Regions from separate parts of the Bacillus coreaensis genome, predicted to be linked through region 1. Evidence: riboswitches for the same ligand, from Rfam matches in the RefSeq annotation. Region 1 holds a riboswitch; each other region holds the start of a gene.
What was found. A riboswitch is a leader RNA that binds a small molecule or an ion and turns the genes downstream of it on or off. The one in region 1 is predicted to bind thiamine pyrophosphate.
Positions count from the first base shown of each region.

Region 2: it holds a riboswitch for thiamine pyrophosphate, as region 1 does, so the genes downstream of both, thiW (energy coupling factor transporter S component ThiW) here and thiT (energy-coupled thiamine transporter ThiT) in region 1, are expected to answer to the same signal.
Region 3: it holds a riboswitch for thiamine pyrophosphate, as region 1 does, so the genes downstream of both, thiC (phosphomethylpyrimidine synthase ThiC) here and thiT (energy-coupled thiamine transporter ThiT) in region 1, are expected to answer to the same signal.

Region 1 covers NZ_JBOCCY010000001.1:422,114-425,394, forward strand. Annotated here, with positions in the region: partial or broken gene ACQ5H4_RS02210 (CHASE3 domain-containing protein) at 1-279, shown strand, start outside; gene ACQ5H4_RS02215 (methyl-accepting chemotaxis protein) at 421-1,218, shown strand; TPP riboswitch at 1,309-1,407, shown strand; gene thiT (energy-coupled thiamine transporter ThiT) at 1,473-2,069, shown strand; gene ACQ5H4_RS02225 (divergent polysaccharide deacetylase family protein) at 2,167-2,943, shown strand; gene ACQ5H4_RS02230 (VanW family protein) at 2,989-3,281, opposite strand, start outside.
Region 2 covers NZ_JBOCCY010000003.1:1,261-4,541, reverse strand. Annotated here, with positions in the region: gene ACQ5H4_RS06020 (helix-turn-helix domain-containing protein) at 1-243, opposite strand, end outside; partial or broken gene ACQ5H4_RS06015 (LuxR C-terminal-related transcriptional regulator) at 583-669, opposite strand; gene thiW (energy coupling factor transporter S component ThiW) at 786-1,280, opposite strand; TPP riboswitch at 1,482-1,592, opposite strand; gene ACQ5H4_RS06005 (ring-cleaving dioxygenase) at 1,979-2,956, opposite strand; gene ACQ5H4_RS06000 (NADPH-dependent FMN reductase) at 3,193-3,281, opposite strand, start outside.
Region 3 covers NZ_JBOCCY010000015.1:93,330-96,610, reverse strand. Annotated here, with positions in the region: gene thiC (phosphomethylpyrimidine synthase ThiC) at 1-1,302, opposite strand, end outside; TPP riboswitch at 1,445-1,559, opposite strand; tRNA gene ACQ5H4_RS18770 (tRNA-Ala) at 1,824-1,896, shown strand; partial or broken gene ACQ5H4_RS18765 (IS3 family transposase) at 1,975-2,109, opposite strand; gene ACQ5H4_RS18760 (IS256 family transposase) at 2,210-3,281, shown strand, end outside.

The DNA.
Region 1 (3,281 bases):
CTTCTATCTATTCAGGAGAAACATTTAGACCATGCAAGTAGCTTGACCACAAAAAAAATAGATGGAATTGTTACAATAATGATTGTGATCAGTGTAACTGCGATTCTTGTTGCATTAGTACTAGCGACAATTATAAGTTTACAGATTGCGAAACCAATTGTTCATGCATCTAAGGCAATTGAAAAGGTTGCGAGCGGAGACCTATCTATAGATGAGATTCAAGTGAAGAATAAAGACGAAATTGGGGCAATGATCCAGTCTGTCAACTCAATGGTTTCTGGATTAAGAGAAGTTGTTATACAAGTTAGAGATTCATCAGCTCAAGTTGCAGCTAGTAGTGAACAACTAAGTACAAGTGCGCAGGACAGTACTCAAGCAAGTGAACAAATTTCTTATATTGTTGAACAAAACTCAGAGGGTATGGATTTGCAACTGCAACATTTAACCAAAATTCACACATTAATTGAAGAGATGTCTAGCAATATAAGTTTGATTACAAAAAGTAGTGAAAAAATGCTCGTCACAGCTGATAATACGTTTCAAGTTACAGATCAAGGAGCATTATCTATAGAAAAAGTAGTTAACCAAATGAATTTGATTAATGATGGTGTTTTGAATGCCTCAGAAATCATTCGTCAGTTAGGTAGGCGTTCAAATGAAATTACTTCTATCCTAAATATGATTACAACGGTTGCAGATCAGACGAATCTGCTAGCCTTAAATGCGGCAATCGAAGCTGCAAGAGCAGGTGAACATGGCAAGGGATTTGCTGTAGTTGCAGACGAAGTAAGAAAGCTCGCAGAGGAATCAAAAAAATCAGCTGATCAAATTACAAAAATGATTTCTTATATCCAATCTGAAACGGATCTAGCTGTATCTGCAATGGAAGAACAGTCTCACAAAGTATCAGAAGGATTCGAATATAGTCAGGATGCAAAGAAAGCGTTTGCTCTAATTGGAGAGTCAATGGGAGACGTAATAGAAAAGGTATCTGACGTTTCATGTGCCATTGAGCTACTAAGTATGCATAGTACAAATGTCGTACAAGCAATTGACGAAGTAAAAGGAATCGCAGAAGAAAGCGTTGCAACAACCAGAGAAGTAGCAGCCGGAACAGAAGAAAACGTTGCTACTCTCCAGGAAGTAACCGCAAGTGCTCAAGATCTATCAGGTATGGCAGAAACCTTACAGCAGTTGGTTCGCAGATTTAAAATATAAACATGAAAAGCATCTAGTTTCAACTAGATGCTTTTCTATTTAATTTTATATGATATAATGAATACGAAATTATAAACAAACTACATACAACGAAACCACAAGGGGAGCGTTATGCTGAGAGTGAACGTTTGTTCTGACCCTTTGAACCTGTTAGATAATTCTAGCGCAGGGATGTGGAAAGACTGCATTTTTCGTGTAATCATGTCTATCTACGCTCTCCTTGAGGTTTCCAGAAAAAGGGGAGATTTTTTTATATGGGAAACAAACGATTAATTATGATGATTGAAGCATCTTTTTTTGCAGCCTTTGCATTAATTCTAGACCTTCTTCCATCGATTAAACTTTCGCCTAGTATTTCTATTTCATTTGCGATGGTACCAATTTTGATTATCGCCTTTAGATGGGGATTCGTTGCTGCAACCGCTTCTGGCTTTTTATGGGGACTATTACAAATTGCTATGGGTGATGCATATATTTTGACTCCGTTACAGGCCTTCATTGAGTATTTTCTTGCCTTTGCGTTTATTGGATTTGCAGGTTTTTTTATGAAAAAAATTCAGGTAGCACTAACAGAAAATAAAAAGAAAGCCCTTCAATGGATCATCGTTGCCACATTCGTTGGAAGTGCGGCACGTTATTTTTGGCATTTTATCGCGGGATTTTTATTCTGGGGAGAATATGCACCGGATGGGATGTCTCCATTCTTATTTTCACTAGGCGTAAACGGTGGAACAATGATTGGAGCAGCCATCTATTGTTCCGTTATTTTATTCCTTTTAGTGTCTAGTTCCCCAAGATTTCTTCTCCACAAAAGGGTTTCCTCTCCAGAGACTTTGAAAAAAATATCGTAATCCAACACTCGTCCAATGTTTTGGGCGAGTTTTTTGTATGGTTTTTCCTCAATGAGAGAAACTATACCAATAACTAACATTTCAAATGGAGGATTTTATGAAAAAAACTTCATTTATCATTTTTTTGGTCATTTTTACACTGTTCTCTCATCATGGACATGGCCAGGAAGTGAAAAAGGCAGCTATTATTATTGACGATTTTGGTGGTGGTGTGGGAGGTGTTAAGGATTTTCTAGAAGGTGATGTGCAAATCACAGCGGCTATTATGCCTTTTAATGAGCTTTCAAAAAAGCATGCAGAATGGGCATATGAAAATGGCTTAGAGATCATGGTACACTTGCCTATGCAGCCGAAAAAAGGAAAGGCATCTTGGTTAGGACCAAAGCCAATAACGAATGATTTATCAAAGGAAGAAGTAAGAAAGAGAGTCATTGATGCTATCGATAGTGTTCCTCATGCTATGGGATTAAATAATCATATGGGCTCGCTTGTCGTTGAGAATGAAGAGATTGTCAGGGTGATTGTCGAAGTGGCAAAGGAAAAGCAGCTATATATTGTAGATAGTGCAACAAGTCCAAAATCAAAATTTGAGGAAATCACTGAGGAATTAAATGTACCATTTATTAAGCGAGATGTGTTTTTAGATGATATCTGTTCTGTGAATCAGGTCAAAAAACAAATGCTTATTCTTGCAAGGATTGCGGAGAGCCGAGGTACCGCTGTTGCGATTGGACATGTTGGTACATCAGGTAAGGTATGCTCGTTAGGAGTTACTGAGTCAATGCCTCAATTTAAGCAGAAACATATTAAGGTCGTCCCTGTATCTGAGCTGTTATCTGATTCCATCCGATCTAAGTATTTTCATCTATATTAAAAGTGGCTGTCCATTGGGTAGGGTACTCCCTCTGGACAGCCTTTTTTATTGATACATGCTTGGCACTTGGTTATGTTCAACATTCACATCATCTGAAGTATACAAGAGAATGGACACGGAACCGCCTCTTACTTTGGAGCGTATCAAAATAGGATGCTTATAGTTATTCATAAAAACAAAGTCAGGTCCATACCAGCTTACTGTTGCATCGCGACCTGGAGGAACATAAGGTACACGTTTGGAGTGGGAATATCGTTTCACGATTTTTAACCCTGCTCGATCCACAGCATTAAAGAGGGTAGAAGATACTTGGCAAATACCTCCGCCGACCCCCTCAG
Region 2 (3,281 bases), on a different contig from region 1:
TGTATTCGGTGAATACACATAATCTATACTAGAATCTAACACATTTTTTGCCATCACATAAGGAATCGGCCCAGAAAAGAACCACCCGTTGACCTTCTGATTATTCTCCATTACAATCCTCTTTGCATCTCGTGCTTCCTCATATGGAAAAGGAATAAATTCAATGTCATGTTCAAATTCATTGGCAACCTCAAAAATACGGTCGATAGACGGAGGAGGTCCAATGACTCCAATTCTACGCATACGTTCTCTTCCTCCCTTAGGGAAACATCATTTATGTATAGATTACCATGATTGATAAAAATGTTAATACAAAAATGCAAGAGCAGGCTATTTAAACGTGCTATTTTCTATAATACATTTAAAGAATTGTTTCTGGAGATTCCTTACAGATACAAGGAAAAACATAGATGTAAAAAACCATCCAATAGGATGGTTTTTTCAGCGAATTAGGTTAGCCCGCCATTCCGTTATCAGTGGAGAAAAATTACTTCCATATAACCATTCACTTCCCATTCTTCCTAACCAAAAGCATAAGTAGTTCGTTCCGATTTTTCACTTCGAGGTTTTTGTAGATGGAGCTTAGGTGTTTTTTACTGTCACCTCACTGATAAAAAGCCTTTTGGCAATGTCTAGGTTTGGTAATCCTTCCAGCACATAGTGGACGACTTCCCGTTTCCTGTGGCATTAAGTGTGAAGAAAACTCTTTTAACCCAGCCGCTACTAAAAGAGCAAATTCCCCCATACCTATAGTAAACAACTCCCTACTAAATTCTTTTTCTAATTCACTTTGTCAAAAAAACAGCTATATTTTTCTTTAAAAAGATAGCTAGAATGATAGCAGCAAAAAATGCGCCCACAAGAGAACTAAAAATAAATAAAGGGACAAATCCAAACAAGGTCGCTTTTTGCCCCAGCATTAATATGGCAATTGGGTAGGCAAGAATGGCCCCAATGATTCCCGTACCGATTACCTCCCCTAAAAAGGCCATATAAATCTTCCTTGTTTTCAAAAAGAAAAGAGAAGCCAACAACGCTCCAACCATACTTCCTGGAAAAGCAAAAACTGAGCCGGTTCCCATGATGTTTCTCAATATGGAAACACATAGTGCTTGAGCAACTGCATAAAACGGTCCTAATAGAACCGCTGACAACACATTGATAAAATGCTGAATGGGAAATACCTTTATAAATCCAATTGGAATATAAAAGATATTACTCGAAAGTGTCCCAATGGCAATCATCATGGCTGTTAATGTAAGTTTGTGTGTGTTTCTCATTTACAAAATCCTCCTATTTATTAATAAGCACTCAATGTTTTTCTTAAGGCAATACCATGTAGTACCTGAACAACCAGATTTACATTATTACGAACACGTGATGAGCTTTACATAGGAAAACTCTGAAACTATCAAACACAAAAAAGCCAGCTCCAATAATAAATGGACCTAGCCTTGTTAGTTATAGAATGGTTACATTCATTCACTGCTTGGCTACTTTCCTACGCTGGTATAATCCAGATCAGGTCCAAAGGGTTAAAAAACTTGACGTTTTTCTCTCAGCCCGAAGATAGGGCACCCCTAGTAGAAGATGTTTAGTTAATTATGTTAATAATAATATAACCATTTTATTTAGTAAAGGTATAGATTTTTCTTGCTCCATCGACAGCGTGAACTCATCCATTATCCTTTGATTACAATACTACTAACTAGAATTGCCATACCCTTTACGCTCTCTTCATTCTTATTTCTTAAGAGACTTGGTTAATTGTTGTTTTACCAATAAGAAATAATCAACCACCTAAAAACAATTGTGAAGCAAACGAAGACATTATAACGCTTTTAATTGAGAAAGACTAAAGAAGATACATTAGGAATTTTAAAAAAGGTATAGCAAAAAAAACAAACAAGGAAAGCATCCTGTTCAAACAAACAGAACACTTTCCTTTTAAACGGAGCATTAAAAAGAAGAAACGATACTATTCTTTAATGATGTCCTTTGTACTTCTCACTGTATCAATGGGGCGTACTAATTTTTCTATTTGAGCTCGTTTAGGCTCTAAGAACGGAGGTAAAGATAGTTTTTCCCCAAGGGTTTCGTAAGGTTCATCCCCCATAAAACCAGGGCCATCTGTCGCAAACTCAAATAAAATTTGTGGAGCAACTCTTGCGTATAATGACTCAAAAAAGTGACGATTGACATAACCAGATGTCGAGAATCCCATACTATTCAATCGCTCTGTCCATTCATCCAATACGGAGCGATCCTCTACGCGGAATGCAGCATGATGGACGGTGCCATAACCTTGTTGAGCTTGAGGGAGAATCGTATTGTGCTCTGCAATAACGGATGCTCCATTACCGCCTTCCCCTACTTCGAATAAATGGAAGGATCCTTCCTGAGCCGTTTCTTTAAATAATAGCGCTTTTTCCAACATTTCTTTAAAATAATCAAAGTTGGCAATTCGAATAAAGACAGGACCTAAACCCGTAATGGCATGCTCCAATGGGATAGGACCCTTTTGCCAAGCTGTACCAGATTCTACCCCTCTATTTAATTCATCTGAAATTAATTGATATTGTTGATCATCGAAATCAACGAAAGACAGAGTTTTCTTGCCAAATTGCTCTTTAATTCCCGTATGCTTGACGTCTAAACGATCAAATCGTTTTACCCAATATTCCAATGCTGCATCACTTGGTACACGGAAAGATGTCTTAGAAATCTCGTTTGTACCATGTATACCTTTTGGAATGCCTGGGAAGTCAAAGAATGTCATGTCTGTGCCAGCACTGCCTTTATCATCAGCAAAGAATAAATGATAGGTTTGAATATCATCTTGATTGACTGTTTTTTTAACTAAACGCATCCCTAATACATAGGTGAAAAATTCATAGTTCTTTTCTGCACTACTGGTAATAGCTGTTACGTGATGTATTCCTTTAAGTTGGTTCATTGTATTTTCCTCCTAGAAAATTCAGATTTAATAGTACGCTTGGTTGAATGGATGAATAACCTATTTGCCGATCCTACCATTAGGATCACATTAGCATAACTACTGAGCACATCTATCAATTTTGCTTAATATGACCTGCTCAACCTTCATACTCCTTTAATGATTGGTCATATGTACATGGGTATTAGAAAATACTCATGTACATATTTTATACTTCAGGTAGATTTCCTAGTAAATTATCGGATCGTGAATAATGCTTTTGACCAAGGAATTAATTGGTCTAGCATTTGATTGACAGAATCCTCTTGAACTGCCTGTGGTTTAA
Region 3 (3,281 bases), on a different contig from region 1:
CCCTGGAGCAATATCAGTCGTTAAAGGCCCTAATGTATAGAATGGAGCTTCCTTACAAACCTCTAATTGTTTATCCATATTCTCTTTAATGAGATGCATTGGTACATGCCCTGGCCCCTCCACCATTACCTGTACATCATGCTCCCATGCAATCTGGGTTAGTTCTCCTAATGTCTCTAGTTCTGCAAACTGTGCCTCATCATTTGCATCTGCAATAGAACCAGGACGTAAACCGTCCCCAAGAGAGAACGCTACATCATAAGCCTTCATAATTTCACAGATTTCGTTAAAATGAGTATAAAGGAAATTTTCCTGGTGATGATACAAACACCACTGAGCCATGATCGAGCCACCTCTTGAAACAATGCCCGTTAATCGTTTCGCCGTTAGAGGAACGTACCTTAAAAGAACCCCGGCATGGATAGTGAAATAATCGACACCTTGCTCTGCTTGCTCAATTAATGTGTCACGATAAACTTCCCAAGTTAAATCCTCGGCAATACCGTTCACTTTTTCAAGTGCTTGATAAATAGGAACTGTACCTACCGGAACGGCAGAATTACGGATGATCCATTCTCTTGTTGTATGAATATTTTTTCCTGTTGATAAATCCATAATGGTATCTGCCCCCCAGCGGGTAGCCCATGTCATTTTTTCCACTTCCTCTTCAATTGAAGAGGAAACAGCTGAGTTTCCGATATTCGCATTTATCTTCACGTGAAAATTACGTCCGATGATCATTGGCTCCATCTCTGGATGATTGATATTCGACGGAATGATCGCTCTTCCTTTTGCCACTTCCTCACGAACAAACTCTGGTTTCATATTTTCTCTAATGGCGATAAACTCCATTTCAGGAGTGATAATCCCTTTTTTGGCATAATGAAGTTGGGTTACATTCTGACCTTTTTTCGCTCGTAATGGTTTTCGGTTGAGTCCCGGAAAGATTTTATGATTCGCTCTTGGGTCATGATCATCTTTAAATCCATTGTCTTCCGGCTTTATTTCTCTTCCTTTATATTCTTCTACATCTTCTCTTTCTCGTATCCAGTTATGTCTTAGATTAGGTAAGCCTTTAGTTATATCGACTGAAAATTGGTTATCGGTATATGGTCCACTTGAATCGTATACCCGAACTGGTAGATTTTCTTCTTCACCAAAAGTTCCAGATGTAGGACTAAGTGCAATTTCTCGCATAGGTACTTGAATATCAGGTCTTGAGCCTTCTACATATACCTTTTTACTTCCTGAAAAACTTGACATAATGGAAATACTCGATTGATTTAATGAAGTTGATGCCATGATAAATCTCTCCTTTTATAAAATGTAATAAAAGGACGAGATCTAGAAAAAACGGGGGATCGAAGTAAGAAAAACACAATAAAAAAGCCGGGTCCAAAAATAGACGGACCCGGCTTAATATGTAGAAGTGTAATCTAAATTAATAGATTGTTATTAACTTCCCCACGCTGGTATGATCCAGATCAGGTCCAAAGGGTCAAGAAACTTAAACGTGTCTCTCTCTCAGCCCAAACTATTGGACTCCCCTAGTTATTGCTATTCAATTCTCATTTATTATACATGAAACCATAGGAAATGGAAGGGTAAATTTTCCTGAATAGTTATAAAAGACCACGATTCAGAACCACTTTATGAAAGATTCGGAAGTTATCGTATAAAGGTTACGAGTTATTCATAACTGCCCTATGAAGCCCTGATATTACATGCCTCCTACAATATTTAGCTTAGGCAAAAAATGCGTTTTCAGGTATTGTAAAAATACAATGATGTAGTATAATATTTTTATATCGTTTCAGAAATTCGGGGCATTAGCTCAGCTGGGAGAGCGCTACGCTGGCAGCGTAGAGGTCAGGGGTTCGAGCCCCCTATGCTCCATACAGGAAAACCCTTGTGTATGATTTAACCCCAAAAATTTAGACAAATAGTTTAGGCAGCTTCCAAGACCTGAGTTCGTTATTCTACTGGACTTAGGTCTTTTAGCTTTGCTTTAATTTGTTTATGATTATAATATTCAATATATTCCAATTCTTCTTCAAAAAGTGCTATGCTTTCTAATTACTGCAGATACAACAACTCAGACTTTAATAAACGATTAAGTCCATATAATTGTGTAAAAAGAAAGAGTCATTTTATTCACTCTTGGCAACACTGTTTTCAGCGACGATAAACAATGAAAAGAGGAAATAAAATGACTCACTTTCAGTTTAACCTAGATTTAGGCCTTTTAAAAGAATCCGTTATCAATTCTAATCTGGATATGGTGATTAAATCAGCGATTGTCTTAGTCCTTAATGAAGTCATGGAAAATGAAAGGGACAATTACTTACGTGCCGCTGCTTATGAACGGTCTCCAGATCGCCGGGACTATCGAAACGGCTACTATGAACGTGAATTGATCCTAGGTATTGGGAAACTAAAGCTAAAGGTACCTCGGACCAGAAATGGAGAGTTTTCCACTTCTGTCTTCGAAAAGTATGCTCGCTGTGACCAAGCCCTAGTCATCTCAATGCTAGAAATGGTCATTAACGGTGTTTCAACTCGGAAAGTTACAAATATTGTTGAGCAGCTTTGTGGGGAAAGTATATCAAAATCGTTTGTATCTTCTCTTACTCAAAAGCTTGACCCCATTGTTAATGAGTGGTCCAAACGCCCTTTGAATGTCATGTATTATCCTTATATTTTTGTGGATGCCATGTATATTAAGGTCAGGGAATATAACCAAGTTGTCTCAAAAGCGGTGTACATTGCGACTGCCATTACCGAGAAGAATACCCGTGAAATCCTTGGGCTTAGTGTGGATCATGCAGAGGATTTCGAGAGTTGGAGTCGTTTCTTCCAACAGCTTAAATCCCGTGGGCTTAAATCTCCAAAACTGGTCATCTCAGATGCTCATCTAGGGCTACAAAAGGCAATACAGCGCGATTTTATTGGTACTACATGGCAAAGATGCACGGTACATTTTAAACGCAACATAATAGGGAAACTCCCTAAGAAGGATTCCACAGAGATACGCACAATGATTAAACGGGTCTTTGAAGCTGTTACGGTGGATGATATCCGCAGGTTTAAGAATGAATTAATGAACCAGTTTGGGGATGAGGCTAAATATGCTAAAGCCTTGGAAACTTTAGATGAAGGCTTCGAAGATGCCATTCAATACCTAAACTTTCCTGAGAAGGTGCACCCTCATATCCAAAGCACAAATTCTCTTGAACGCTTAAACCAGGAAGTCCGTAGAAGGGAGAAAGTTATTCGTATTT